Regions from separate parts of the Geobacillus sp. PLS 41 genome, predicted to be linked through region 1. Evidence: riboswitches for the same ligand, from Rfam matches in the RefSeq annotation. Region 1 holds a riboswitch; the other holds the start of a gene.

The links. Region 1 has a riboswitch for cyclic di-AMP ahead of ACVX3G_RS01585 (APC family permease). Riboswitches for the same ligand answer to the same signal wherever they lie in the genome.
Region 2: linked by a shared signal. The riboswitch ahead of kdpF (K(+)-transporting ATPase subunit F) and the one ahead of ACVX3G_RS01585 (APC family permease) in region 1 are both predicted to bind cyclic di-AMP.

The regions. Positions count from the first base shown of each region.
Region 1 covers NZ_CM151395.1:339,953-355,531, reverse strand. The annotation lists partial or broken gene ACVX3G_RS01605 (N-acetylmuramoyl-L-alanine amidase family protein) at 16-760, shown strand; gene ACVX3G_RS01600 (S8 family peptidase) at 886-2,214, shown strand; gene ltaS (lipoteichoic acid synthase) at 2,232-4,187, opposite strand; gene ACVX3G_RS01590 (TrkH family potassium uptake protein) at 4,638-5,975, shown strand; cyclic di-AMP (ydaO/yuaA leader) riboswitch at 6,126-6,265, shown strand; gene ACVX3G_RS01585 (APC family permease) at 6,366-8,201, shown strand; gene ytaF (sporulation membrane protein YtaF) at 8,307-8,945, shown strand; gene ACVX3G_RS01575 (sporulation protein) at 9,013-9,996, shown strand; gene ACVX3G_RS01570 (hypothetical protein) at 9,959-10,135, shown strand; gene ACVX3G_RS01565 (spore coat protein) at 10,128-10,625, shown strand; gene ACVX3G_RS01560 (ROK family protein) at 10,785-11,723, shown strand; gene ACVX3G_RS01555 (undecaprenyl-diphosphate phosphatase) at 11,907-12,728, shown strand; partial or broken gene ACVX3G_RS01550 (undecaprenyldiphospho-muramoylpentapeptide beta-N-acetylglucosaminyltransferase) at 13,006-14,078, opposite strand; gene ACVX3G_RS01545 (polysaccharide deacetylase family protein) at 14,356-15,084, shown strand; gene ACVX3G_RS01540 (DedA family protein) at 15,095-15,579, shown strand, end outside.
Region 2 covers NZ_CM151395.1:806,891-822,469, reverse strand. The annotation lists gene kdpB (potassium-transporting ATPase subunit KdpB) at 1-353, opposite strand, end outside; gene kdpA (potassium-transporting ATPase subunit KdpA) at 369-2,051, opposite strand; gene kdpF (K(+)-transporting ATPase subunit F) at 2,118-2,180, opposite strand; cyclic di-AMP (ydaO/yuaA leader) riboswitch at 2,489-2,647, opposite strand; gene ACVX3G_RS04025 (hypothetical protein) at 2,805-2,930, opposite strand; gene ACVX3G_RS04020 (hypothetical protein) at 2,889-3,041, shown strand; partial or broken gene ACVX3G_RS04015 (tryptophan 2,3-dioxygenase family protein) at 3,222-3,417, shown strand; gene ACVX3G_RS04010 (M20 family metallopeptidase) at 3,741-4,925, opposite strand; gene ACVX3G_RS04005 (hydantoinase/carbamoylase family amidase) at 4,959-6,188, opposite strand; gene ACVX3G_RS04000 (helix-turn-helix domain-containing protein) at 6,345-7,673, opposite strand; partial or broken gene ACVX3G_RS03995 (UDP-glucose dehydrogenase family protein) at 7,930-9,302, opposite strand; gene ACVX3G_RS03990 (N-acetylmuramoyl-L-alanine amidase family protein) at 9,545-10,885, opposite strand; gene ACVX3G_RS03985 (hypothetical protein) at 11,295-11,471, opposite strand; partial or broken gene ACVX3G_RS03980 (SEC-C metal-binding domain-containing protein) at 11,490-11,534, opposite strand; gene ACVX3G_RS03975 (plasmid pRiA4b ORF-3 family protein) at 11,656-12,366, shown strand; gene ACVX3G_RS03970 (SEC-C domain-containing protein) at 12,453-13,787, opposite strand; gene ACVX3G_RS03965 (YecA family protein) at 14,286-15,579, opposite strand, start outside.

The DNA of each region.
Region 1 (15,579 bases):
GAAAGGAGAAGAAAAATGGTTAAAATTTTTCTCGATCCAGGTCACGGTGGGAACGATGCCGGCGCGGTCGGCAACGGGTTGTTGGAAAAAGACATTACGTTGTTTATCGCTCTCGAAATCAATCGTCTGCTGCAAAATGAGTATGAAGGAGTTTCCGTGCAGCTAAGCCGAACAAAAGATGAAACGGTGTCACTTGATGAGCGGACGGACCGGGCCAATCAATGGGGGGGCGGATGTATACGTCGCGATTCACGTGAATGCCGGTGGCGGCACGGGGTATGAAGATTATATTTATGATCGGCTCGATGACGATTTGGCAACAGCCCGCATCCGTGATGCCATTCACGAAGAAGTCGTCAAAGCTACAGGATTTCGCGACCGCGGGAAAAAGAAAGCGAATTTTCATGTGCTGCGGGAGACCGCGATGCCAGCCGTGCTCACGGAGAACGGGTTTATTGACCGGGAAGAGGATGCAGAAAAACTGAATGACACCCGTTTTTTGCGCATGGTCGCCCGCGGGCATGTGAACGGGTTGGAGCGGGCGCTTGGGCTGCGGAAGAAACCGAATGCTCCGAACGATCCTCCGCCAAGCAGGCCGGACGAAGGAGGGGGACAGGCGCCAAGTGGGAGTGATTTGACGCGCGTCATCGTGGATGGAACGCAAGTCGGGGCATTTGCGGAGAAGGAAAATGTGCTGCGCCAAGTGGAGCGTTATTTAGGAAAAGCAAAATACATTGTGTTGGAGCGGATTGGAATGTAAATAAGAAAGGCTTGCCTAGTTTTCGCTGGGCAAGCTTTTTGTCTGTTTGTCTTAGTGAGTTCGCCGCTTCTTTCGCCGTCTTTCCTTCATATGAGTATAGCGAAACACGCAAGGGGGGAAAGAATGTGTTCACCTATTCGATCGTGCAGCTCGTCCGCCGCCATGCGGGACGGCTTGACCGTCCGCTTCGTCATGCGCTTGTGAATATGTATAAGCCGATGACACGAATGCCGTGCATTTTTCACCGCTGGATGGAGCAGTGGTTGCGAAAATGGAGGACCGTTTCTGTTTTGATCGAGGTTGAAGGCACAGAGGGCATTGAGGCGCTGGCCAAAGCGGAGCGGGATCATTTCCGCATGAAACTGCATCACCATTTCCGCCATGTCCCGCTATGGAGCGCGCGGGTGACTCCGGCAGCGATTGAGCAGCTGCTCGAGCATCCGAAAGTGAAAAAAGTGTACCTCAATCGGCAGGTCAAGGCGCTGTTAAACAATGCAGTCCCATCGGCCAATGCTAAACATGTGGCTGTCAACGGAACGGAGTTAAGCGGAAAAGGAGTGACGATCGCCATTGTCGACACAGGCATTTACCCGCACCCGGACTTGGAGGGGAGGATTGCCGCCTTTGTCGATTTTGTCAATGGGCGCACAACCCCGTATGATGACAACGGCCACGGTACGCATTGCGCCGGCGATGCGGCGGGAAATGGGCGCATGTCCGCTGGACTGTATGCCGGCCCGGCGTATGAGGCAAACCTCATCGGCGTTAAAGTGCTTAATCGTTCAGGGAGCGGGACGTTGGAAACGATTATGCGCGGCATTGAATGGTGCATGGATTACAATAAGAAAAACTCGACCAAGCGAATCCATATTATTTCCTTATCGCTTGGAGGGGAGCCGCAGCCGTTTCCGATAGAAAATGATGATCCGCTCGTGCAAGTCGCGGAGCGGGCGTGGGAGCAGGGCATTGTCGTCTGTGCGGCGGCAGGGAATGAAGGGCCGAATTATGGGACGATTTCAAGCCCGGGCATTAGCGACCGCATCATTACCGTCGGTGCTCTTGACGATCATGATACGGCGGCAACGCGCGCCGACGATGAGGTGGCGTCGTTTTCGAGCCGAGGGCCGACCGAGTATGGGGTGACAAAACCGGATCTCGTCGTTCCCGGGGTCAACATTATATCGCTTCGCGCCCCGCGTTCATTTCTTGACAAGATGAATAAGCAAAGCCGGGTCGGTGACCATTATATATCGATGTCCGGTACATCGATGGCGACGCCGATTTGCGCCGGCATTGTCGCGTTGATGCTTCAGGCCAAACCAAATGCAACGCCGGATGAAATCAAGCAGGCGTTAAAAGACGGCGCCGATTTGTGGAAAGGGCGCGACCCGAACGTATATGGGGCGGGTTACGTGAATGCGAAGCGGGCCATTGAGCAACTGCTGCAGCGCTAGAAAAAAGAGGGAGGCGATCATTGATCGCTTCCCTCTTCACGGTTATTGTAATCATATTTTGACGGATCGACCGGCTTGAAGCCTTTCGGTGTATAGAACCGGAGCAAATCGCCGTAAACAACCTTATCCGACAGGTCGAGCTTCGTGCGGATGATTTGTTCGAGACGTTGAATCTCCGGCGTTTCTTCAAGCGGCTCGCCCGTTTTCGTATCATAGTACTTGCCGTTGACCGCTGTCACGGTTGGCGTTACGAAGTCACCGTTGCGGAACGGGATGATTTCTTGATGGTCCGGCGACAACAAGTCCGTTCCGAAGTGGACGTAATTTTTCGTGTCGATGCCAAGCAAATGCAGCAAAGTCGGCAACAAATCGATTTGGCCGCCAAACTCGTGAATGACGCCGCCTTTTATGCCCGGCACGTGGATGAACAGCGGCACCCGCTGCAATTGCGCATGTTCATACGGCGTAATTTCTTTTCCTAAAATTTGCGCCATGGCTTTGTTATGATTTTCCGAAATGCCGTAATGGTCGCCGTACAAAATGATGACCGAGCGGTCGTACAGACCGGATTTTTTCAAGTAATCAAAGAACTCTTTGACGGCCTCATCCAAGTAGCGGGCCGTTTGGAAGTAACGGTCGACCGAGTCGTCTCCCGTCGTTGCCGGCGGGATTGTGGCATCTTCCTCGCTGATCGGGTACGGGAAGTGGTTCGACAGTGTAATAAATTTCACATAGAACGGCTCTTTCAACGTTTCCAACAGCGGGATCGACTCCCGGAAGAACGGTTTGTCTTTCAACCCGTAGTTCAAGACGTCCTCGTCGTTCATATCATAGTAGCTGGCGTCAAAGAAATGATCGAACCCGAACGATTTGTAAATTTCATCGCGGTTCCAGAACGATTTGTAGTTGCCGTGGAAAACCGCGCTTGTGTAACCGTATTGGCGCAAAATGGCAGGAGCCGCATGGTACGTATTTTGCCCTTTCGTCGTGAAGACAGCCCCTTGCGGCAGGCCATAGAGCGAGTTTTCGAGCATAAACTCTGCGTCCGATGTTTTCCCTTGACCCGTTTGATGGAAGAAGTTATCGAAATAGAATGTGTTCGGATCGCGGGTGAGCGAGTTTAAGAACGGGGTGACTTCTTCACCGTTCAACTTATAGTTAATCACAAAGTTTTGCAGCGACTCTAAATGAATGTAAATGACGTTTTTCCCTTTCGCCACGCCGAAATATTTCGGGTTCGGTTTGGCATACGTCGCCTGCACATAGTTCAGCACAGTCGTGATGTCGCTTTTGTTTGCGAACGCCCGCTGCGTCGATGATTTCATGCTTTGGAATGCATCGTAAATCAAATAGTTGTACACGCCTAAATATTTGACGATATAGTTACGGTCGAACGTTCTTGTCAAGAGCTGCGGGCGGTCGGTCTCAGCGAGCGCCAAGTTGATGCTGAACATCAGAATGGCCGAAGCGAAAATGGCGCCTTTTTTGAATCGGCCGGCCTGCACTTCCGGGAGCGAGAATCGCTTCGAGAAAACGATCACCGCCAAAATGATCGTATCCAAGAAATAGAACACGTCATACCAGCGGAGCAACTCCCAAATGCTTCTGCCGAGATCGCCGAAGTTTTTCGTTTGCGTCAACGTCGGGAATGTAATAAAATCGCTGAAAAAACGATAATAAACGATATTGGCGTATAGAATGAACGATAAAACGAAATTAATAATAATGAGCCATTTGTACACACGCGTTTCCTTGGCCAACAGCGCCAACCCAAGGAAGAATACCGCCGAGCTGATCGGGTTGATGAACAATAAAAACTCCTGCATGGAGTTGCTGATGCCAAGGTTAAATTCCGCTAAATAGGCGGCGTACGTCTTCAACCAAAATAAGAGCACGGCAAAAATAAAAAAGCCAATGTATTGGTTAGGGAGAGAACGACATTTTTTCAACCATTTTTCCCAAATTGCCTTCACGTCCTCTTCTCCTCCTTTGCCTCGTATTCTTAACGATGCTTCTATGTTTATATCAACAGCCGTTGCCCACAGCAACAAACGTTTTATTCTTACATGATTTTACATCGGAACGTCTCCATGTCAAGTAGCATAATACGTCTGTTGCCAAAAGTCAATGGAATGTTTTTATGGGACTGGTGCAAGCCCCCTTCCGCGCTTCAATGCCTGTGTGGTCCCAGTCGGACTGCCATTTGCCATTCATATAGACGAACGGAGACGGAAAAGGTTTCAATGCATCCACATTCTTGAAGTCGGTGGCCATGCCCTTTATCCATTTTATTATGCAGAAAGAATGTTATGATGAAAATGGTTTAGAGTACCCGAACAAGCTTGTTTTTGGTATATTTTTTCTATGCATCATCCACAACTATAAAGAGGCGATTATGTGAGCGAGGGGGAAGGGATGGGGCTTTGAATACGAACCGTAAATTTTTCGATCCGCCGAAAGTATTAGTGTCCGGCTTTGCCTTGATTATTTTGGTTGGAGCTTTCTTGTTGATGCTGCCGACGGCGACCGTTGACGGAAAAGGACTTCCGTTTTTAGACGCCTTGTTTACGGCGACATCTGCTACGTGCGTGACCGGACTTGTTGTGGTTGATACGGGGACGACGTTCACGTTGTTCGGCCAGCTGGTCATTTTAGCGCTGATCCAAGTGGGCGGGCTTGGATTTATGACATTTGCTACGTTGTTTGCCTTTTTGCTCGGCAAGCGGATTTCCTTGAAAGAGCGGTTGTTGCTGCAAGAGGCGCTCAATCAGCTGAGCATCGAAGGGATTGTTCGGCTCGTGAAACGCATTCTCGTTTTTACCGTCGTCATTGAGGGCATCGGCGGATTGCTGTTGGCGATTCGTTTCTCGTTCGATATGCCGTTTTGGAAAGCCGTGTACTTTGGGTTCTTTCATGCGATTTCCAACTTTAACAACGCCGGCTTTGACTTGATGGGCGAGTTTCGCAGTTTGACCGGCTATGTGGAAGATCCGGTCGTGAGCCTTGTCGTGCCGATTTTAATTATACTGGGCGGCATCGGATTTATTGTCATGAATGAAGTGTATGAGTACCGGCAAACACGGCGGCTGTCTCTTCATACGAAGGTGGTGGTGATCACGACGGCATGGCTGGTGTTGGCCAGCATGGCGCTGATATTGCTGCTGGAGTGGAACAATCCGAAGACGATGGGGCCGCTGTCGCTCTCAGGCAAGTTTTTGTCCGCGTTTTACCAAGCGGTCACTCCGAGAACGGCGGGCTCGAATACGCTTAACATCCCGGATTTGACGCAACCGACGCTGTTTTTGATCGTGTTTCTCATGTTTGTCGGCGCTTCCCCGGGTTCGACGGGCGGAGGAATCAAAACAACGACCTTTACGACGTTGCTCGGCGCGGTTTGGTCGCAAATCCGCGGGAAAGAGGATGTCATTTTATTTCGGAAACGGATCGTGTACGATACGGTGTACAAGTCGCTGACCGTGACAATGAGCGGGCTGTTTATCGTCATGTTTGTGACGATGGTGCTGACGATCACCGAGCGCGGAAAAGACTTTCTCATGATTTTATTCGAAGCGACGTCGGCGTTTGGAACCGTCGGGCTGTCGATGGGACTGACTCCGGAGTTGTCTCCGCTCGGAAAGGTGATCATTGCCTTGACGATGTTTGCCGGCCGCGTCGGCCCGTTGACGATCGCGTACGCGGTCACGCTGCGCCGTCAGCCCGATCCGTTCCGCTATCCGAAAGGGAAAATGATGATTGGATGAGTGAAAAACAGAAAAATGTCGGGAGCGTGAGCGAAGGGGAAATAATAAAGAAAAAATAAGCCCAAAAGCCTAAAAACTCGCTGTTTTCCTCCTTTTTCAAGGTTGGCGGAGGGACAAGAAAAGGGGTAACATATGGAAGCAACAATCACTTGATTCGATGCGCTGAATCCGGCATGGAGCGGGGGACCCAATCGTTGCAACGCTCGTTGCTAGGGGTGAATCCGAAAGGACGGGCATCTCTCCAAGCCCGAACCCGACAGCTAACCTCGCAAGCGCTTTGGGGAGGGACGAGTATGGCTTTAGAACATTTGTAGCCGTTGAGTGCGTCCTCAGCGGTTTTTTCTTTTGAATCGATGAGTCAACTCTTATGCTTTTGGGAGGAACGGAAGCATGGCTTCGTTAAAACGTTTGTTGATTGGGAAACCGATGGAAACGAAACGGTTGAAGCATGAAAAATTACCCAAATGGAAGGCATTGGCCGTTTTTTCTTCCGATGCCCTGTCATCGGTGGCTTACGCGACGGAAGAAATTCTGCTTGTGCTTGCTTTATTAGGGACAAGCGTCTTTTTCTATTCGCTGCCGATCGCGGTGGCGATTTTAGTACTGCTGTTGTTAGTAACGTTGTCGTATCGGCAAATCATTTATGCGTTTCCATCTGGCGGCGGAGCGTATGTCGTTGCCCGCGACCACTTGGGGACGAAAATTAGTTTAGTGGCCGGGGCGGCGCTCATGATCGATTATATTTTGACGGTCGCTGTCAGCATCAGTTCCGGCGTCGCCGCGCTGACATCGGCGTTTCCGGGGTTGCTGCCGTGGAAAGTGGAGCTCGCTGTCGCCCTTGTCTTGTTTTTGATGGTGCTCAATTTGCGTGGCATTACCGAATCCGCAACAGTTTTCGCCTACCCGACGTATGTGTTCATTGGCTTCGTTCTCGTGATGATCGCTGTCGGCGGGTGGCAGTTGTGGCATGAAGGATGGCATGGGTTTACGATGCATGAGCATGCTTCCTCAGCTCACATGTTTGCGTCCGGTTACAGTTTGTTTATTTTGCTGCGCGCCTTTTCGTCGGGATGTTCGGCGATGACCGGGGTCGAAGCCATCAGCAACGGCGTGCCGGCGTTCCGGCCGGACAGTTCAAAAAACGCTGCCATTACGATGGGATGGATGTCCGCATTGCTTGGCGTGATGTTTTTAGGCATCACCGTGTTGGCGGCGGGATTCGGCGTTACTCCGACCGAGCATCAAACGGTCATTTCGCAAATCGGGCGTCATGTATTTGGGAATGGTCTTGTGTTTTACTTGTTTCAGCTGGCCACGATGGTCATTTTAGTGCTCGCGGCGAATACGAGTTTTGCCGGATTTCCGCAGCTGACGTCGATTATGGCGAAGGACGGTTTTTTGCCGAGAAGCTTGGCGGCCCGGGGCGATCGCCTCGTGTTTTCCAATGGCATCATGTTGTTGAGCGTGCTGGCGATCGTATTGATCATCGCGTTTCATGCCAAAACTCATTCGCTCATCCCGCTTTATGCGGTTGGCGTCTTTCTTTCCTTTACCATCGGTCAGAGCGGGTTGATTAAAAAATTATGGAAACGGGAAGAAGGACGGAAGTTCGGCGTGCTGCTCACCGTCGGAACGGGAGCGGTGGTCACCGGGATCGTCACGCTCGTCACGATGGTCGCTAAATTTACGCAAGGAGCGTGGATCGTTATCGTGGCGATTCCGTTGTTTGTCTGGATGTTCATCCGAATTCACGAGCATTACAAAAAACTTGGCGAGCAATTGCGGCTTGACGAACGGGAGTGGCAACAGCGCGAGAAACTGTTGAAACCAAAAGTCATTATTCCCATTTCCGGCGTCAGCAAAGTGGTCGCCCAATCCGTTCAGTACGCTCGCAGCATTTCCGACGACATTACGGCACTGTCGATTATTTTCGACGAAAAAGACGAACAAAAGCTGCGGCAAAAGTGGGAGAAGTTTTATCCGGACATTCCGTTGGAAGTCATCTATTCACCGTACCGAACCATTTTGTCGCCATTATTAGAATACATCACGAAAGCGGAAAAAGAAGCAGACCGCGCGCCGGTGACGGTGCTCTTGCCGCAATTTATCGTGAAAAAATGGTGGCATACATTTTTGCATAACCAAACAGCCATCATCTTGCGCTTTTTCTTGATCATGAAAAAAGATGTTGTCATTGCGACGCTGCCGTATCATTTGCGGGAATAATGTCGAGAAAAGGGGAAACATTTCCCCGGAAATCGATGCGTGTCGAATGGCAAGAAAGTCCCCTCTCCGTACGGAATTGCATATTGTACGGCAGGGGGGATTCATATGTGGTTATGGGTGTCCATGATTTTGCTCGCTTTCAGCGTGAGCATGGACAGCTTGAGCGTAGGCATTACGTATGGAATGGGTGGTGTCCGTTTTTCCTGCTTTTCGTTGGCGCTTATTGCATGCATGTCTGGAATGATGGTGTTTGTGTCCATGAACATCGGCCGTCTGTTGGCGCTTGTTTTGCCGTTGCAAGTCGAGAGAGGGCTTGCTTCAGTCATTCTCATGGCGCTTGGCGGTTGGGCGATTTATAACGTCTATAAGCCAAAGGGAGACGGAAGCGATTCCTCTATGGAATGTGATGGAACAGGGGAGGCTAACCGATTCAGCGGCGCTGTTCAAGTATTGAAACGGCCTGAACTTGGGGATCTTGATCGTTCAGGCACGATCAGCCAAAAAGAAGCGTTGTTGATCGGGATCGCTTTGTCGATGGATTCATTTGGCGCCGGGATCAGTTCGTCGCTTTTGCATTTCCCGCCGCTTTCGTTTTCCCTGTTGGTTGGCGTATTTACTCTCATGTTCATCCGAGTCGGCTTATCGTTGGGGTACATGGTGTCGAAAACGGGAATCATGAAAAAGGCGACAATGCTGCCTGGGGTTGTGTTGATTGTCCTAGGGTTGATCAAATTATTTCGGTGACACCATTTTGGCGGCTCGTTCGTAATTCAAATGTGAAAATAGGTTGATGAAAAAGGAGAGAGGTCCGATGTGGAAAAAGTTTTTATCGAAATTCGGCATTGGCGCTGCCAAAGTGGATCTCGTGCTGCATCGCCCTCATGTGCGCCTTGGTGAAACGTTGGAAGGGGAATTTTTGCTGGAAGGTGGTTCGGTCGCCCAACACATTCGGAACCTAGATGTCGTATTGCAATTGGAGGTGCACGCGGAAGGAAAGGCATATCGCCGAACCGCAGCGGTGATCCCGGTCGCTTCCTCGTTTACGATTCAGCCCGGTGAGCGGAAAGTGCTCCCGTTTTCGTACGCATTGCCGCTCCATTTGCCGATCAGCCGCCCCACGGTCCGTTATACGTTCGTCACCCGGCTCGATATTGCCGATGGGGCGGATGCATATGACCAAGACGCCATTCACATTTTGCCGCCGACGGCCTTGGAGCAAGTGTTTTCCGCTTTGGCCGCCCTGGGATTCCGGGAGAAAGCGACATCCGGAAGCATTACGCCGCATGGCCAGGAATTTTCGTTCTTCCCGACGAGCGAATTTCAAGGGATCGTCCAAGAAGTCGAGTTTTTTGCCCTTGTCGAGGGAGAAGGGGTGCGTTTGTATATGGAGATCGACGTCCGCCACGGCTTTGGCGGGGAACGCGAAATGAAACGGGAGCTGTTGATCACTCACGAACAGCTTCGCGATTCGGCGACGGCAGCCCGTCTGCTTCGGGAAGCCATCGAAGAGGCGGTGTGGGCGGCCGGGGCGTTCGGCCAGCTGAGCGGGCATCCGTTGGCAACGCCGCATTCGCCTATTTATAGCCATCCAGTTGGCCATTATCCACCCGTCCATCATTCGCATCATGGCGGACATGGGTGGGCTGGCGCCATTGGAGGATTTGCGGCCGGGATGTTGGCGGGAATGGTGGCGGAAGAGTTGCTTGACGATGTGATCGATGATGTCGCTGACGGGTTGGACGTGGATGATTGGTTTGATGGCGGCGATGGATTTGATGGCGGGGATTGGCTGTAATGATGATATGGAAGGTGCTTCGCATTTCGCGAAGCGCTTTTTTGCTGATGCGGATGTCTTGTACAACGGTGACCGTTTCTCCTTAGTGGGCATATACAATAAATGGAAAAATAAAACAAGGAGGAAACAAAATGAATGATACGTACGGTCATCGCCATTTGGCTTGGCATGAAACGTTGGAGTTGCATGAACTGATCGCTTTTCAAGCAAACGGTCTCATAAAAATGAAAAAGGCGGTCGGCAAAATCGACTGTCCTGAATTAAAAAGATTGTACCTTGAGACGATTCAAGGGCTGGAAACGAATTTGCGCGAGTTGCTTGCCTTCATCCCGGCCGCACCGATGATGGAAGAAAGCCGTGACCATGATGATGGCGACCGCGCCTTGCACGCTGGCGACTTGCTTGGCTTTTCAAAAACGGCAGTGCGTAATTATGCTGCTGCCATTACCGAGGCGGCGACGCCGGTGCTGCGCAAAACGTTTGTCAAACATCTGCTTAAAGCCATTGACACGCACGAAAAAGCGTTCAACTATATGTATGAACGAAGTGATTATCCAGCGTACGATCTCGTCCAGCTCCTTCACAACGACGTCCGCAACGCGCAAAAAGCGTTGTCGATTAGGATATGAACGATAACAGAAACGAGCCGCTCCCCCAAGTGGAGCGGCCTCTTTCATTGCGGCAGGGAGGAGCGGATGGACCGACGGCGAATACATAAAAGCGGAGAAACAGCTAAGCCGAATGGAGCTAGAAGAGAGGAAAGATAAAAAACGAAGGAGGCGTCATCGGTGCGTTACTATATCGTTTTTGATATTGGCGGCACATATGTCAAACATGCCGTCATGAACGAGCATGGCGACTTTTTCGAAAAGGGGCGTTACCGTTCGGAGCGGCATGACTTTCATCAATTTCGCGATGACTTGCTTAACGTCGTCCGCCAGGCGCAGGCCAACTATCCACTTTCCGGCATTGCGATCAGTTCCGCAGGAAGCGTGGATAGCGACATCGGCGTCATCGGCGGAAGCAGCGCCTTGCCTTGTATTCACGGCCCAAACTTTAAAGAAGTATTCGGCGGGGCGACGGGCCTGCCGGTGGAACTGGAAAATGACGCGAACTGCGCAGCGCTCGGTGAATTATGGAAAGGAGCGGGGCGGCACTGCCGCGACATCGCCTTTGTCATTGTCGGCACCGGCATTGGCGGGGCGATCGTGAAAGACGGACGCATCCATAAAGGGGCGCATTTGCACGGCGGGGAATTTGGCTATATGTTGATGGATGTCCGCTATGAGAACGGAAGGATCGAATGCAAAACATGGAGCGAACTGGCGGCGACAAGCGCGTTGATCCGGATGGCGGCTGAGGAAAAGGGGATGCCGGAGAGGGAGCTGGACGGAGAAAAAGTATTTGCGTTGGCCGAGAGCGGCGATGAAGCCGCGCAAAAGGCCATTGACCGGTTTTATTTTTCATTGGCCCAAGGGATTTTTAACTTGCAGTACGCATATGACCCGGAAAAAATCATTTTGGGCGGGGCCATTAGCAGCCGCCCCGATTTCGTCGACGAAATCAACAAGCGGCTTTCGGTGTTATTGTCGCTCGTTCCCATTGCCAAAGTCCAGCCAGTGGTGGAGACGTGCCAATTCAAAAACGATGCGAACTTGCTCGGCGCTTTGTATCATTACTTAGAGCGGCGCGGGGAATTAGGGGAAGCGTCCGGCCCGTCCCATTAGGCAGCAACAGGAAGTCGACTGTTCTGTCTTGAAAACAAGGTCGCTGACTAGAAAAAGCGCGGGTAGTACAAGACAAAGATTTGTAGTACAATAGAGCAGGCGCGGCCAAAAGCGGAGTGTTATTCCACCCGCTTGGCCCATATGTATAGAAAGGACGACCCCGCGCAGAAAGGATGGAAGGACATGCACTGGATGGAATTATGGAAGGCGATCATTTTAGGAATGGTCGAAGGGCTGACCGAGTTTGCCCCGGTTTCCTCGACCGGCCATATGATTATGGTCGACGATCTTTGGCTGAAATCCACAGAGTTTTTAGGCAAGTACGCGGCGAATACGTTTAAAGTCGTCATCCAGCTCGGCTCGATTCTAGCCGCTGTGGTCGTGTTTAAAGACCGATTTCTCGACTTGCTTGGCGTTCGCGGCCGTCATCCGGGCGGACATCCGCGCCTTAACCTCATTCACGTCATCATTGGTCTGCTGCCGGCTGGGGTGCTCGGCGTCTTGTTTGAAGATTACATCGATGAACATTTGTTTTCGACCAAAACGGTGCTGATCGGCCTTGTGCTCGGCGCGTTGCTCATGATTGCCGCCGACCAATTCGCCAAAAAAGCCGCGCGGACGCAGACGGTCGACCAAATTACGTACAAGCAGGCGTTTTTTGTTGGTTTGATGCAATGTTTATCCTTGTGGCCCGGCTTTTCCCGCTCCGGCTCGACGATTTCTGGCGGGGTGCTTGTCGGCATGAGCCATCGCGCCGCCGCCGATTTCACGTTCATTATGGCTGTTCCGATCATGGCTGGGGCGAGCGGGCTGTCGCTGTTGAAAAACTGGCAATACGTCACCACCGCCGATATTCCGTTTTTCATCGCCGGCTTTTTGAGCGCCTTTGTCTTCGCCTTGCTCGCGATTCGCTTTTTCCTTGAGCTCATCAACCGCATCCGCCTCGTGCCGTTTGCCGTGTATCGGATCGTGCTGGCCATTGTCATTTATTTCTTATACTTCTAGTCGTGCCGCCTGGCGGGGTGTTCCGCCGGGCGGGTTGCTTATCTTCACTTGGATGGTGTACATTCCGCCTAAGAGGATAAAAGATAACGGATGGATTGCAAGTAAAAATATGCTTAGATTGGGAAGGTTGTTGAGAAGAGTAGAAAAAATGGTTGTTGCTTATCTGTACTATGAGTTATAATACAGATAAGTAGTTCACGTTTATTAGTCATTTCCATGCAAAACAAGGCGATGCCGAAAAACGGCCGTGGTTGGCCGCATCGGGCATCGCCTGTTTTTACCGGCGGGCGGTGTCTTGAATGATTGCAAGCAACGTTTGCAGCGGATCGCTTGCGCCGGCTTTCTCCATGTTTTTTCGGTAGCGGTCTTTGTTTTCGTATAGGCGGTGAATGGCGGCTTGCAGCGATTCGTTCGTCAAGTCCTCTTCCATCAGCACTTCCGCATAGCCGGCTTTTTCAAACGAACGGGCGTTAAGGATTTGGTCGCCGCGGCTTGCCGCTTTCGAGAGCGGGATGAGCAGCATCGGCTTGCGCAAGGAGAGCAGTTCGAAAATGGCGTTCGCCCCGGCGCGGGAGACGACGATGTCGGCTAAGGCGAGTAAGTGGGGCAGCTCTTCGTTGACGTATTCGAACTGTTTGTATCCTTTTTGGCCTGCGAGGCTTCGGTCGATGTTCCCTTTGCCGCAAATGTGGATGATGTCAAATTCGGCAAGAAGCGTCGATAGGTTGGCGCGCAAGGCGTCGTTAATTTTTTCGAGCCTAAGCTGCCGCCCATCGCCAGCAAGACCGGTTTTTTTCCGTCGAACTGGCACATCTTCCTCCCTTGTTCGGCTCTGCCATCCTTCAACTCTTCGCGGACGACGGCGCCCACGTAGACAGCTTTATCGGCATTGACATATTGCTTCGTTTCCGGGAAGGTGAGGCAGATTTTTGTCGCAAACGGCATGGCAATTTTATTCGCAAGCCCCGGGGTTAAGTCAGATTCATGGATCACCGACGGCACACCGTTCAGCCAAGCGCCGAGAATGACGGGAACGGAGACGAATCCGCCTTTTGAGAAGACGACGTCCGGTTTTTCTTTTTGGATCAGGAGGTACGCCTGCCAAACGCCTTTCAGCACGTTGAATGGATCTTTAAAGTTTTTCCAGTCAAAATAGCGGCGCAGTTTTCCAGTCGAAACCGAATAGTACGGGACGCCGTCGATGCGGCCGATAATCTCCCGTTCAATCCCTTGATGAGATCCGATGTAAACGATATCCCATCCAAGCTCTTTCAATTTCGGGATGAGGGCGACGTTGACCATCACGTGGCCGGCTGTGCCGCCGCCGGTTAAAATGATTTTTTTTCGCAATGCGGATCACCTGTCTTTTTTTAATCGCTCGTGTATCGTTATGTATTATAGCAAATTCCACCGAGCTTCGGGAGGAAACCAAGCGATGGCGGTTTTCGTATAGGAAATAAGAAGACTGGACGGTCTGCATGAAATTTTCATGATTTTCTTTTCGATTTCTCATTTGTTTGTTATATGATAAAACACCTACATCGTGATGATCTCGAATATAGAAAATTCATTTTTCTATTTTCAGAGAGAAGAAATATTGGTAAAGTACAATCAAGAGGTGAATGCCATGTGGGCTTGGTTGTTCGTTTGTTTCATTGTGGGAATTGCCATTTATGGGATTGTACCGACGATCATCATTCGCAAAAAGCGGGTGCGTTTGTTTCGGGAGGGAACGGCATCCGATTGTCTGGCGCTGACGTTTGATGATGGCCCCGACCCGTATTATACGCCAAAGTTGCTTGATTTATTAAAGAAATATGGCGTGAAGGCGACGTTTTTCGTTGTCGGCCGCAAAGTCGAGCGCTATCCGGATATTGTGCGGCGGATGGCCGAAGAAGGCCATGAAATTGGGATTCATAATTACCGCCACATCAGCAATTGGCTGTTGCCGCCGCTTTGGTTGGATTGGGGGGTGCGCCGCGCCGCTAAGGCGATTGAGCGGGCGACGGGCCAACGCCCGGTGTATTACCGCCCGCCGTGGGGGCATTTTAACGCTTGGACGCCGATCGTGCAAAAGCGGTATACAACGGTGCTATGGTCGCATATTCTTGGCGATTGGAACGAAAAAATTGGTACAATGGAATTGTTCCACCGCTTGCGTTCGTCCATCCGCGGCGGGGCGGTGATTGTGCTTCATGACAATGGGGATGCGCTGGGTGCTGACAAACGCGCGCCAGAGCAAATGTTGTCAGCGCTCGAGCTGCTGTTTAAGGATGAAGCAGCGAAAAAGATGCGTTGGGTGACGATTACGGAACTGCGAAATGTGCAAACTAATACACAAATCTCGGCGATGTAGCGGGGGAGCTATGGATACAAGCGTATGGTTGCCGTATGTCCAGTCATATGGATATGTGATGCTGTTTTTCTTTTTGTTTTGCGGCATTGTCGGCATTCCGGCGCCGGAGGAAAGCTTGCTCTTTTTGGTCGGCGTGATGGTGGCCAAGGAGCAGTTGCTGCTTGGACCGTCGCTCGCTTCATGCTGGGGCGGGGCGATGGCCGGCATGGTGACGGCATACGGCGCCGGCCGGTGGTGGGGGGCGCCGTTTGTGCAAAAGTACGGCAAGTGCGTCGGAATTACGGCTGAACGTTGGGAGCGGGCTCGCCGCTGGTTTGGCCGCTATGGCAAATGGGGGATTTTGTTCGGCTGCTATGCTCCCGGGGTGCGGCAAATTTGCCCGTATATGGCGGGAGTGAGCCGGTTTCCGTTCGGGCCGTTTTTGTTGCTGTCGGCGCTTGGAACGGCAGGTTGGGCCGTTCCGTTGACCGCGGCGGGGCTTTGGCTCGGCCAGCG
Region 2 (15,579 bases), 470 kb from region 1:
AGTTCTATTTCCCCTTTTGCGCTGATCCGCTTGGCGATCGTATCCGCTTTCGTTTTCTTGAGCGATTCCGCTTGTGCCTTTCCTCGTCCTTCCGCCAAAGCCTCAGCAAAATTAGCGAATAAAATCGTGAGCAAAAGAATGACGAATACCGCTAATTCATATTTCCAATCCTCTATTCTAAAAAAGCGAGGAAACAAAAGCATAAGCAACACGATCAATGTTCCAATCTCGACGACAAACATTACTGGGTTGCGCATCATCACAAGAGGATTTAACTTTTTGACGCTCTCTATTGCCGCTTGCCGCACAAGCTCTGGCTGAAACAGTGATTGGCGATTGTCATTCCCTCTCATCTCGACGTTTCCTCCTTAGCGAATGGTTAAATATTCCGCCACCGGACCCAGGATCAGAACAGGGAAAAAGGTAAGTGCTCCGATAATGAACACTGTCCCAAATAAAATGACGCCGAATGTGGCTGTATCGGTACGGAATGTTCCAATGGTTTCGGGCACTGGCTGTTTTCCGACCAAAGACCCAGCGACCGCAAGCATCGCAATAATGGAAACATATCTCCCCAAAAGCATGACAACACCAGTCGAAATGTTCCAAAATGCCGTATTATCCTTCAATCCCTCAAATCCTGACCCATTGTTCGCCGCCGAAGATGTATATTCATACACCACTTGCGAAATGCCGTGGAAGCCAGGATTGCTGATTGCCTCGGTCCCCATGTGCGTCATTAACGCTATGGCTGACGGCGCCAAAATAATGAGAGGATGAAGCAACAACGCGATGACGATCAGCTTCATTTCCTTTGGCTCGATCTTGCGCCCTAAAAATTCAGGTGTACGCCCGACCATCAAGCCTGATAAAAAAACGGCAATCATCGCATACATCATGATGTTCACAAACCCTACCCCATCGCCGCCAAACACGTTATTTAACATCATTAATGCCAGCGGAACGAGCCCCCCAATCGGAGTCAAACTATCGTGCATATTGTTGACTGACCCGGTTGTGGCCGCTGTCGTGATCGCCGTAAATAAACTGGACAGCGGAATGCCGAAACGTACTTCCTTGCCTTCCATATTTCCTTGGTCAGCTGCAAATCCTGATTTGCCCACAAGGGGATTCCCAGATTGTTCCGCATTGTACACAACCCCAAGCATCATGACGAACAAAACGAACATTGTCGCAAACAATACCCACCCCTGTTTGCGATTTTTTACAGCATGACCATACGTAAAAGGCAGAGCCGCTGGAATGCACCACATCGATAACATCTCGATTACGTTCGTAAACGGATGAGGATTTTCAAACGGATGAGACGAGTTCGCTCCGAAAAATCCCCCTCCGTTTGTCCCGAGGTGTTTGATGGACTCAAGCGAAGCGACAGGTCCCAGCGCTAACGTTTGTGTGCCTCCCTCTAATGTTGATACAGCCATGCGGGCCAAGAAGGTTTGCGGAACCCCAAAGGCCACTAACAAGATCGTTACGATGACAGATAGCGGGAGCAATACACGCACATTCGCGCGCACAAAATCTTGATAAAAATTCCCTATCGTTTTTCCTTTTTTAGACAACGCGCGAATTAAAGCAGTAGCAACAGTCAGTCCCGTGGCGGCTGACGTGAACATCATCATCGTCACAAATAACATCTGTGATAAAATGGATAATCCAGATTCTCCGCTATAATGCTGCAGGTTTGTATTTGTCATAAAACTAACCACAGTGTTAAACGTAAGAGTCGGCTCCATATTTTCCACTTTGGCCCCATTAAGCGGCAAATAATGTTGAATACGCAAAAGCCCATAGGATATACCTAACAATGCCGCATTCACGATCAACAATGCTGTACAATACGACTTCCAAGTCATCTCTTCTAGTGAGCGAATACCTGATAATCGATAAATCACCGCTTCAATGGGCGAAAAGAAACGATCGATCTTTCCTTTTTCAAAGAAAGCCACATATAAATATTTTCCCAATGGCACCGCGATAACGATCAACAACAAGAAAATAAGTGTATATTGCGAAAAGACATGCCACATGTTTCTTCCCCCTCACGCGTGATCACTCATATTCCAATTCATAACTGAATTTATCTGACCGTCAGTTCAAAATTTTTCCGGGTAAATAAGTGCGTATACGAGATAGCAAAATACCCCCAATATCACCATCCCTACTATCCAGATCATTGTTCTTCTCCTCCATTCACCACGGAATCACACCAAACAGAAAATTCATAAAAGAGAATAAAGCTCACGACAAGCAAAACAACCATCATCACATCCCACATCAGTGATCCCTCCGCCTTTTGTCATCTTTCCGCTTAAAGTTCGGAAACATTGACTTATACATACACGAAGATTTCTCAACAAACCAAATTTATTATTTTTTACATAAATTACATATTTTTTATAAAAAAGAACAAAAAAAGACAGCCAGAGGGTATCTGGCTGCCTATGTCAAGCCATAGGAAATACCCCCCTTCTCTCAACACGCTTACGAGGTTAGCTGACGGATTCGGGTGATGAGAGTCACCCTACCCGTTCAGAACAGGCGTCCTGAACAGGATTCACCCCATGTGGCGCACAAAGCCACGGTTGGTTCCCCCGCTCCTATTCGGATTCAGCGATCTTTAGGGAATGAATGGTTATTTAATTTGAGGCTCATTATACTCTTGGTCCACCATACCGTCAAACAGCTAAAATTAGCTATTTTTTTGAAAATAAACGGAAAAATCATCAAGAAAGCGTTTTACATTTATTTTTTCATAAGCTAACTAATTTATTCTTTATTTTTCATCTATTTTCAAGCACCCGAGTTCGACAGTGACTAGGCAAACAAAATGCCTCTCGACCCTCGATGCAATAAGAGACGGAGCATTGGGTGTTTATGAGTTGAAAATATCCGATCCATCCCATGATGTATTGATTTACTCGCTGGATGTGCTCCTGCATGGAGAGGATCTAGTTGGGATTCGTCAGTTGTCGAATCCGCTGTTTCAGGCGTTGGACGACATGGGTTACATCGTGTAAAACAATTTGGGGTGCCTTGGTTAATTTTCTTATCGATTGCATATGCCATTTAAAAAGGTTCATGCAATGCACCTTGCAGCAAACTATTCCGCGCAGTCAAACACAACAGCGGCCAATGCTGACCGATCATCGTAAACGTAGCGTGATCCATCTACTAATTGGAAAAAGGGGTCGAACAACATGACGAACTTTCAAGATCCATTCGGACTGGAGGAAGGGATTCACACGGATTTTCAAGAGGACATTCGTATGCAGGCTGCCTTCAGCTTGATAAAATTTTGTCAAGCCAGCGGCGACTGTCCGATTCATCATGATGAAATGCTATTTATCATTTATTCACCAAACAAGCGAACTTTGGATGAAGCTCATGTTACATTAAATGAAAAGTTGCGATTCAATGCACGTTAGACAACCATAAAGCATGTAAGAAGGCACGGATGCATTCCATGCCTTCTTTGCTTTCCCCGTCCATTGATAAGCACGATGTCCAATCGCCAACTTTTCCTCCTACATCGCCCGCTTTCCTTCTTTCACCGTAACTGGGCCAAACGGAATCCAACTCACCACAACGTTGATGCTGTCACTAAAATCATCGACCCTGGCACCATGGCAGTGAGCAACCCAGCGGCGCCAATCAATCCCGCCACCCAAGGATCAAACGTTTGAACTGACAATCTTGGATATGTCAAGCGAAAACAGCTATTCCGCCCCCGCCAACAGTTTCAACGTCGCCGCGACAAACATTTGCACGCCAATCTCAAGCGCGTCTTCGTCAATCGTAAAGCGCGGGTGGTGGTGCGGGTAAACGATGCCTTTTTCTACATTGCCCGCGCCGACGTAGAAAAAGCTGCCGGGCGCTTTTTGCAAAAAGGCGGAGAAATCTTCGCCGCCCATGTTCGGTTTCAAGCGGGCCACTGCCTCTTCGCCGAACAGCTCGCACGCCGTTTCCTCCATGACGCGGGTCACTTCATCGTAGTTGATGACCGGGCGGTAGCCGTAGTCAAATCGAAACTCATACGAGGCGCCGTGCGCTTCGGTGATCCCTTTGACAATGCGCTCCATCCATTGCGGCACCGTGCGCCGCAGCGTCTCATCGAACGTGCGCACTGTCCCTTGGATTTCGACCTCCCCAGGCAGGACATTATGCGCCGTACCCGCCACAAATTGCGTCACGGACAGAACAAGCGGCTCGAGCGGGTCGACATAGCGCGAGACAATGTGCTGCAAGTTCGTCACGACTTGCGCTCCGATGGCGATCGCATCGATCGTTTGGTGCGGCATCGCCCCGTGGCCGCCTTTGCCGATGATGCGGATGAAAAAGCGGTCGGGTGCGGCCATCATCGGCCCATACACAATGCCGATTTTTCCGCGCTCGAGCGGCGACCAAAGGTGAGTGCCGATGACGACGTCCACCCCGTCCATGACACCAGCTTGCACCATCTCCTCCGCCCCGCCGGGGAACAATTCTTCCGCGTGTTGGAACAAAAAGCGGATTTCACCGCGAATGTCATCGCGCAGCTGGGAGAAAATTTTCGCCGTCCCGAGAAGCATCGCCGTATGGCCGTCATGTCCGCACGCATGCATCACGCCTGGGTTTTTTGAGGCAAACTCAAACGTGTTTTCCTCTTGAATCGGCAATGCGTCCATATCAGCGCGAATGGCGACGACCCGGCCTGGCTGTTGGCCAATGAGCCGCGCCATGACGCTCGTTTTCGTCGGCCGCGAAAGTTCAAGATGACCGAATGATTGCAGCGTCTCATAGACAAACTGCGCTGTTTTCTCTTCTTGGAACGACAATTCCGGATGGGCATGCAAATGACGGCGCCAGGCGATGACGTCCGTTTTCACTTCATCGACGAGTCGTTTGATTTCTTCACTTGTCATCCATGGTCTCCCCCTGTTCGTTTGTCTTTTTCGTTATTCCCCTTGGGCCAGTTGCCACACTGTATGATAAAGCACCTCTGCTCCAGCGGCGCAGTCTTCTTTAGTACTCCATTCCGCCGGACTATGACTCACTCCGTCTTGGGAGCGGACAAAAATCATCCCGATTGGGCAAATCGGAGCCAACTGTACGCTGTCATGGGCTGCGCCGCTCGGCAGCCAAAACGACGGGTAGCCAAGCTTTTGGCACGCCGCCTCCGCCGCGCGCTTCACCTCATCGGAACATAGCACCGGCGGCATTTCTTGCAGCCGCTCGGTCGTGACGCGGACGTTCCGCTCCTTGGCGATCGTCTCTGCCCGCACGGCTATGGCTTTCCATACTTGATCGCGCACCTCAGCCTTCAAGTCGCGCAAATCGAGCACAAATTCGACCCGTTCCGGAATGACATTAATACCGCCCGGATATACATGCAACTGTCCTACAGTACCGACCGTTGTCCCTGTTCGTCTTGCTTCCTCTTCGATCACTATGATGATCTGGGCGGCCGCCGCCATCGGGTCGCGCCGCAATGACATCGGCGTGGCGCCGGCATGTTCCGCCTTTCCTTCGATGGTAAATTTCACCCAAATCAGACCGGCGATGCCAGTGACGATGCCAACTGGAAGTCCTGTCTCCTCAAGCACCCGTCCTTGTTCGATATGCAATTCGACATAGGCTTTCACCGTTCCTGGTTTTCGCGCTGCCTGCGGCAAGCGGTCCGGGTCAAGCCCCGCCTGTTTCATCGCTTCAGCGAGGGAAATCCCTTCCGCGTCGCGGCACTCGAGCGCTTCCGGCGGCAGTGTTCCGGCCATGGCGCGGCTGCCGATCATGCCGAAACGAAAGCGCGCTCCCTCTTCGTCAGTGAACGCCACTACTTCAATTGGGTGGTGCGTCACAACACCGTGCTCGTTCATCGTCTGAACGACTTCCACGCCGGCCAACACCCCGAGCGGTCCATCAAAGCAGCCGCCGTTGTAAACCGAATCGAGATGAGATCCAACAAGGACGACCGTGGCATCCGGATTCGTCCCTTCTTTCCGTCCGATCAAGTTGCCAGCCGCGTCTTCATATACGAAAAGCCCGGCTTCGCGCATGTAGGAAGCGACGAGATCTTTGGCCCGCCGCTCTTCAGCAGTGAACGAGAGGCGCGTGACGCCGCCGCTTGGTTGCTTGCCGACCTCCCCTAGTTCCATGAGCCGTTGCCAAAGACGTTCCCCTTGAATCAAGCTATCCTCCCCTCACGCCAATTACGGATAATTTTCGGATATGTCCTTAATTATAATGGAAACAGATGAAATTTTCAAATAATACAAATAATACAAACGCCTTCAAGACAACAAAAAACTTCTGCCTGTCGCTAAAGGCAGAAGCTGATCGAGCAATTATAAGAAAATGCGGTATACTTTGCGCGGACGCCCGCGCGGATACGGGTTTGTTTCCCCGGCCACTTCGGCAAGGCCCACGGTCTCCAATTGGTTTAAAATCCGGCGGGCGCTGCGCGGCACAATCCCCATGTAAGAGGCCAACTCATGCGCTTCGATCTCGTTGGTTCCTCGTTTTTGCAATATTGCTTTCAATTTGCAGAGCGTCGCGGCGCTTAATCCCGTCCGCTCCGCCAGCTGCCGCAGTTCTCCGCCGCCGAGCGAATAGCGGAGGTGCACACTTTTTCCTAACGGACCCGAGATCGTTCCGTCATCAAACACCACCATCCACGCACCCCGTCCGCTTTGTTTCGCATGCAAAAACGCCTTCCCAGCCTGAATTTCGGCCTCATACGCCGTTCGGCCGATGCCGATTCCGCACGCGATGACCTCGCTGTACAAGAGCTCCGTCTCCTCCGCCGAGGGGACCGTTTTATAGCCATCGGTGATCTCTTTTAATGCGCCCCTTGTCGTAAAAATGACATAGCGGCCCGGCCCGGCGCTTTTCAGCGACCCTTGGACTTTTTTTGCATACCGTAGCAATTTTTCCGTTGTCTTCATCTCCAGACGATATATGTCATCGGTCGAAAATGTCTCTGGGGAGGCCGCCTGCATCGCATCGACTTCAATCATTTGCACGGCGATTTGCGCATCTTGCACCTGCAGCATCTGTCCGGTGCGAATGATGGTTTGGATGACCGCTTCCACCGCCGAGCGGGCAGGCAATACCCGATACACCGGCATTCCGAGTTTCTCCAGTTCGAGATGGGCTGTCCGCAAACAGGTGACCGCTGCTTCCGTTTTCCCTTGTTTCCAAAGGGTGTAATGATAGTCGGACAGTTCCTGGGCCGAAATGCCTCCCTCGTAATGCTTGACGTATGGAATCGGCTCCTCGATGCCCGCCTCTTCGAGCAGCCGTTCGATTTCGCGGCGCTCGTACGTGTCAAAACTAAGCCGGCTGACCGGAATCTGCTCCGTATAGTGCGCCTGCAGCAGTGTGCGGTACAAGCTGGCACCAATATGTGGCACATAAAACAGCGGCGCATCGACCTCACTGGACTGCTTGACGATCGAATACGGCACTTGTCCGGAAAACAGCCACATATCAACTTCTGACGCGAGCGGGCGGATCAAATCGATCACTTCACTTTCATCCCAATACACAACGGGAACGCAAACAAGCTCTTTGTACTCTTGCGCCACCGCCTGAATAATTGACAGCGAATCGTCCGCACCAAACAGACCTAAGCGAATGCGGATGATACATCCCTCCTTTTGCCGCCTGCCCATAGCGGTGGGAAAAGACGGCTTCTTCAGCCGCTCTCTTCCCCGCCTGTCTCCGCTTTCAAAGTGGCGGGCCACGACCCCACGTTTTCCCATAAAACCACTGGAAACATAACCTTCTCTTTCTTTGAAACGGCGATTGATGCCCCGCGCCCGCCGGCATGTCTACTATCCCACTTCCATCGAACGGACAGACCGCCTTATTCCCTTTTTTACAAAAAAGCCGTCGTGGCGATGCGAACGGGACAATTAAGCGGCATCCCTATTCACTTTGTTTGTGGAAAAAGGCAGCTGAGGCGCACTGGAGAACGTCAACAGCCCGATCCACTTTCAGCTGCCTATGCCCCACCGGCCGACCGATCGACTCGTAGATGAGGCCGGCGGCGTCGGCTTGTTTCGGGTCGTAGCAGTTGCGCCCGTCAAGCACAATTGGCCGATTCATCAGCGTCTTGTAACGGTGAAGGTCAAATTGCAGCACAGCCGGCCATTCGGTGAAAATGAAACAAACATCCGCGCCGCGAATGGCTTCCTCCATTGTCTCGCAACAAACAACCGCATCGCCAAAACGGCGCGAGACATGACCGAGGGCGGCCGGGTCCCAGACGCGCACGTCGGCTCCTTCGGCAATGAGCCGTTCGATGTTCGCCAATGCCGGCGATTCGCGCACATCGTCAGTGCCGGGCTTGAATGCGGCGCCAAGCACAGCAACAGTCCGGTTGCGAAAATCTCCGATGTGCGGACGCGCTTTGTCAAGAAGCTTCCATTTTTGTTTCTCATTGACGTCCATCGCCGCCCACACGGTTTTGAGCGAATAGCCATGGGAGGCAGCCAACGCATAAAGCGCCTTCGTATCTTTCGGCAGGCAAGAGCCGCCGTAGCCGACGCCGGCGCGCAAAAAGCGGCGGCCAATGCGCGGATCCATGCCGATTCCTTCCGCCACCGCCTGAATGTCGGCCCCTACCAACTCGCATACGTTGGCGATCTCGTTGATGTACGAAATTTTCAGCGCCAAAAACACATTGGCAGCGTACTTGATCATCTCTGCGCTTTTGCGGTCGGTGACAACGTACGGGAGCGCAAACGGGGCGTAGAGGTCCTTCATTATCCGCTCAGCTCTCTCCGATTCGACGCCTAACACAATGCGCGGCGCCTGCAACGTATCGCGCACCGCCGTTCCTTGTGACAAAAACTCCGGATTGGAAACGACATCGATACGCACCCCCCGCGTCCGTGTTCCGCCAAAAAGCGAGCCGCTTCGTCTCCCGTACCGACTGGCACGGTCGATTTGATGGCCACAAGGCAGTCGCGTTCGGCCGACGCGGCGATGCGGCGCAGCGTTTCCCATACGTCATCGAGCTTGACCGATCCGTCCGGCAGCGGCGGGGTGCCGACCGCGACCATGATCACTTCCGCCCATCGATACGCTTCCGCATCGTCTGTGGTAAAGCGAAGGCGGGCGCTGTTCCGTTGGATGAGCGGTTCGAGCCCCGGTTCATAAATGGGGACGATTCCTTCATTCAACCGCCGAATTTTTTCCTCATTGACATCCACGCATATGACATCATGACCTTTATCAGCCAGGCAGGCGGCGGTCACAAGCCCAACATACCCCGCCCCGGCGATCGTGATTTTCATCGTTCCTCACACCTTTTTGATCCATTGCGGCTATTGTCGCTTGTTCTCATTATATCGAATCGCCTGGGGATTTTCATTGTTTTCGCCTAGCCGCTGAGTTCACCGGTTGTGCTCTGCGGCCAAAAGAAAACCGGGAGGAGCCACCCCCCCGGTTGCACGGCGTGTTTCCGTTTGCTTGATGACGGCCGATTGATCACAAAAACGAACAGACCGCCGATCAACGATTTCTCCACGATCATTTCTTATTCAAAATAATGCCGAACCGCATCCGCGATCGCGGCCGTCACTGCTTCCTGATAGTCGTCTGTCGCCACCGTCGCCGCATCTGTGCGGTTGCTTACATAGCCGAGCTCAAGCAATACAGACGGTCTGTCGTTTTCCCGCAGCACGTAATAGTCGCCAAACGCAACGCCGCGGAAAGGCAGTGCGGCCAATCGGGAAAGCGGGTCTTCGAATGATTGCGCTAAGCCGTAATCGGCAAAACGGTCGTAATAATAAACGGTGATGCCGCTCGCCTGTTGGTCATCTGCGCTGTCATAATGCAGGCTGATAAACGCATCCGCTTGATACAGGCGCGCCATCGCCACGCGCGCGGACAGCGGCACATACTCATCGCTAGAGCGCGTCAGCACGACGCGGGCGCCGTAAGATTGCAACTTGTTTTTCAGAAGCTTGGCGGTTTCCAACGTCAACTCCTTTTCCTTGATGCCATCGACACTTTGGGCCCCGCCGTCTTTGCCTCCGTGGCCAGCGTCAAGAACGATCGTTTTTCCGGCCAGCGCCTGAACAGGACCGCGCGTCCAGCTGTCTACATAAAGGCGGGAGTCGCTAGGCGCGATGGCTGAAAGCAGCGAGCGGTCAGCCGACTGGGGCGCTTCCGCTTCCTTTTCATTAGCTTGTCCACCCTTTACCTGCACATATGCGGATGACACCCACCCATCAAGCCCTGTTTGGGAGGCAATTTTGTACCATCCCGGTTTCTTTTCCACAATCTCGACCTCTTCACCACGGACAAGGCGTCCGACGCGCGCTGCCTTCAATAACGGCTCAGCCCGAACGTTGAGCGAACTGGCGTTGACGATTCCGGTTTGATGCGAAATCGATGACTCCCGAGCCGCAGTGAGGTATGCTGAAGACACCCAGCCGATCGCACCGTCTGCGATCACTTCCGTCCATTCCCCATCTTCCTTGATGACCCATACCGTTTCTCCCCGCGCCAAATGCCCGATAATTCGCCCATCTCGGCTCGGCTCTTGTCGAAGGCGGAGTCGGTTTTCTTGCACGACGGCCGTCTCTTTTGCCAACGCGACGTACCGCGCGGCGATCCACCCGGTTCGATTCGGTTTCCACTCGATGTTCACCCATCCATCCTTGACCTCGATCAGCCGATACGCCTCGCCGCGGTGAACGTTCGCCAATGGACGGTATGGCACCCCCGGCCCTTGGCGGACGTTCACCTGATCCGCCGTCACCACCGCCAACTGAGCGGTTTTCCCACTCTCCCCTTTCGCCCCCACCGGCCAAGCAGCCGCAGCCAGCCATAGCAAACAAAACAACAGGGCGAGCCATATTCCTCGCCTCATGCGCATTCCCTCCCCCGTTGTCTCCAATTTGTCTACTATATCGTTCGCGCACAACGGGGAATTTCCTGTCTGTCACTTGGGAAAACCGCTCGACAAAACTAGCGGGGCGGCATCCATCAACCGACAATAGCTCTCCTTTTTCTGCATGATGCCTCTTCACACGACAGCAGCCACAACGCGCAACCCAGTCGAACCATCCAGCTACGGCCGACATACCACCATCGCTTCTCTAACCGATGTCCGAATGGATAAGCCGTCCCCATGAAGAAACACGCAGAAGCGCCAAAAGCGCTCCGTGCTCCAACGGGAGACGGTGTCCTTTGTCGCGCTGGAACCATTCAATGACGCGCATTCCATTGGGAAAACGGTGAATGAACAAGCACCAAAGTGTTTCAAAAAATCCAAAATATTACAAATACTTCATACCCTCTATTTTTTGGTAAAACGTCCGTCTCGCCACTGCTTGTTCGTTGTAAGACAGCGATTCATCCAAAAATCGCTGCACCATTTGCGACAGCTCATATTTTTGGCCAAAAAAGCGGCGCTGGCGCACCCGTTTGATTTCATGATTCTGCTGTTTGTTCATGCAGCACTTCTTATACTTTTTCCTACTTCCACACGGGCATGGGTCATTCCAGCCGATCGACATGCGTCATCCTCCTCTCCCATCTTTCTTTATTTCAATATTTCCATCAATAATGTTTAAATTCTACTATGGACAGGATAAACTACTATTATACAAAACGTTTATCCGAAAGGAGACGAGGGCTATGAACCCCGACAATCTTGCTAAACTGATCGACGAATTGTCTGCCATGTTCCATCCGACAGAGCGGGACCGTCCACACGGCAGATGGGTTGAGGCGCCAAAGAGCGCACCCCCCTCCAAACGGCGGCGGTCCAAAACAGCCTACCAGCTGAAAATCACATTAAACGGCATCCGCCCGCCGATTTGGCGGCGCGTCCTTGTTCCCGGACATGCGACATTTCACGAGCTTCATCTCATCATCCAAGAAGCGATGGGATGGGAACAAGCCCATTTATACGAATTCGATTTCGGAAGCGTTCTCATCGGCATCCCTGACGGCTGGGATTCGTTTCAGCTGGAAAAAGAACTGATGGACGCCCGCCGCATCCCATTACAGCAATGGCTGACGGAAGAAAAACAAAAGTTTCTATATATTTACGATTTTGGCGACTACTGGCGCCATACCGTCACTGTTGAAAAGATTGAAACACTCCCAAAACCGTTGGAACGCGCCGCTTGCCTGAAAGGAAAACGGGCGTGCCCTCCCGAGGATTGCGGCGGCGTCTATGGCTACCTGGAGCTGCTGGAAGCGGCGGCGCAAAAAGACTCTCTTGCCGATCCCGAATTGCGCGAGCTGGTAGACTGGATGTACGACATGAAAGGCGAAGATTTTGACCCTGATGCCTTTGACGTCGAGGAAGCGAACGAGCGGCTGGCCTATATCCGATTGTAACGCATGCGAAAGAAGGTATCCGTCATCTCTCAAGGGCACCTTCTTTCGCACCCATCTGTCCTTTGTTGCCTGCTTTGTCCATCGCCTTACAAAAATCCCCGTTCGGCAAACGTCTCCCAGACGAGCTCCTCGAGCTCCTTGCGCAACTCAGCTGCATCGACTCCTTCAAGCAACCCGTCCTTTTTCCATGTTCGGATCGCTTTGTCGATCAAGCGATGGACTTGATCAACGTCCCAGCCCTCGCAATCAAACAACTCCTCAACTTGGTCAAGCCATTCCTCAATCGCACGGTCCAGCTCATCGCCATCCTCCATCCCACCGTCGTCGAACCAGATCTCATCACCGTCATCCCCATCGTCAAAGAGCCACTCATCATCATTCTCGCCCTCATCATCTCCATCATCGAGCAACTCTGTGCGAAATAAAAACAATTCCATCACAGCGGCTTCCACTTCCTCTACAGGAACGCCGTAGTGTTCCGCAACCTTTTCCATATTGACAAATTCTCTTCCAGCCATTTCACTCGCCAAATAACGGAGTGCAGCCGCATACACAGCAGGATTCTTGATGACCGGTTCATCCATTTCGCAATATGCGCGCCAAAGGAACGCAGCCTCGCTGAGCACTAAGGAGGAGGTTGTTTCTTCCTTTTTCTTTAATTCGCGAAAAACATCATCTTGATCTCGATCCCCCCAGTCCTTTTCGCTCAGCAGCTGCCACAACAGCTCATGGACCGCTATTTCAAGCAATTCCGGAAACGACTCGCGCAAAAACACTTCACACGTTTTCGTATCCGGATTCCATTCCGCTTGAAGCGCCCGCGCAAGCCGATCCTTCCCGCTCTTTGGAATCGGCAGCACCTTCATGAAGTACGCCCACTCGTCCCCATGTGGAACGAGGCATCCTACTAACACGTCCCCCTCCCTAGCAGACGGAAGCTCCTCCGGCGTCAAAAAACGGACGTACTTTTCTTTTCTGGTCAACAGATCGCGTACAAGGAAACGCCGCTCATCCTCGATATGAATGATCTCGTCAAACGACGGAACCGCCTCGTCCCATCGCTTCAAATGAGTTTGCACTGCTGGACGCCACCGCGTGCGGCGCCGGCTTCTCATATAGGCTGAAAAAATTGTCATCCCTTTGTCATCAACGTGTCTGTGAAAAATCGCCCAGTTCGTCAGCAATAAATTGGCGCTGGTCTCCAGCTCGTTAGGAAGCCCTTGAAATGGAGAACCAGACATCATGAAAGCAAGCTCTTCCTCATATCGCTCTAACGCAAACGAAAACACATCTTGCATACATTTGGCCACTTCACGGTCAATTAGAGATTCTATCGATACTGCTTCTTTCTTCCCACAACAATGCTTGTACGTTTTCCCACTGCCGCATGGACAAAGATTGTTTCGCGATGCCTTCACCATATAGCTACCTACTTTCTTTGTATCATAGTCATTGAACGTTCTCCCCCTCTACGCTAACGCTCGGGCCAGCTAAACACTTTGGGGAGACATTCACGATCAACGTGTGATGGAACTGCTTTCAGCAACACATATCGCAAGCACTTTGGGACTTCCGCCGCTCATGTCGAGAACATCGATTCGCATTCCATTTTTATCAAAAGGTGCCCTTGGCTTTTTCAAAACATGCCATATTTCCTTCTCCAAGGAGAAATCAGCCAATCCATGATTTTCATGCCGGTTGACACTCCGCACTCCTAAAGGTGTAGGATTCTTGGATCATTCGCGTCCTCATCCGTTTCTCGGTAAAACGAGAAAAACCCTGCTTCTCAAGCACACGTTATGGTGATGGACCAAAATCCTAAGAATATGAATGACTCTTACCATTGGGCTTGCCTGCATAATGGAGAATCATAGAGGCCGAGCCGAGAGAAACAAGCGCCCCGTCATTCATCGGGACGCCTACGGCCGGCGAAGCAAACGGGACAACGAGGCAAGCAGGCGCTCTTGAAACGCAGCCCGTTCTTTCTCCACCTTGTCTGGCCACTCTTGCAGCGCCTGAAGCCACGGCTCTACGTACGGTGAGAAAGACGGCGGATATACGCGGGCAAGATCGTCCAGCTTGCCGTTGCGATCGGTCGCGGCGACGATATACATGCCCGGCAACAGATGCGGCTCTGCCCGCTTCGGAATGTCCCATGTCACCGTTCGGTTATGGGCAAGCCAATCCAGCACCGCCTTCCCCTGTTCCACACGCTTGACGCGGAAAAACGAGAAACCGACGGAAAGGGAAATAGGCAAACCAAACAAACGAGCAAGCTGCCAAGCCATCAGTTCCTCATCCCCCTTTCCGTTCTCGCCCCTCCATTCATCCAGCAAAGCAAAGCAATGTTCCAATTCGCTTCTGACCTCTTCCAGCACGGCACCAATAACAGTTCGATGATTCGTTCCATAACGGCGGTCCAGCCAATCGGCCCACTCAAGCAACATATCGAGCGCTCGGCTCACCACTTCCCATGAAAACGAACTCCATCTTGACGGGATTTGATCGACGATGCATTGTTTCCAGTCTTCTTCTCCTACGTCCTCCCACGATGAAAACGTCCGCCCGGTCATATATTCACACACGAGCAAAACCACGGCCCAACACGCCTCTTTGGCCTCTTTTTCTCCGCTCACGATGACTTCGTTATAAAACGCCAATGCGTCATCGGTAAAATACATCCCTTCCCATTCCGCGCGGATCAACAATGTCTCGGTTCTTTCCGGCCCCATCCATTTCATTTTCCATAAGTCCGAAAGACGATGTGATGAGCTAAACGGAGATGGGGGCAATCCATAACGGGAGCGAATGGGATTCACTCCGATGAGCACCGGCAAATTGGCTCGTTCTTGCATGTTAAACAAATGGAATTCATACTCTTTCAGCCACTCATCCACTTCCTGCACACGCCCCTCGCGCGCCATTTCGTGAGGGGTTTTTCCATTCCATTTCTCAAGCGGGGTGTGAAGGGCTTTTTCCATTTGAACATCCAATCCGGCCATCGTTGCCACCCAAGGGGGAGAGTCTGGGTCTGAATCAATATGAAGCGAAACGTTTTCGATCCCTTTTCGGCGCAAAACGGCTTCTGTCCCCCGTTTTCGTTCTTTTGGGGAATACCCAAACGCCTGCAGCAGCGACACGAGCTGTTCGGCCGTCCCTTCCTCCTCGGTAGACAACACGAGACGCGACCGATGAGCGGATAATGACCCGCCT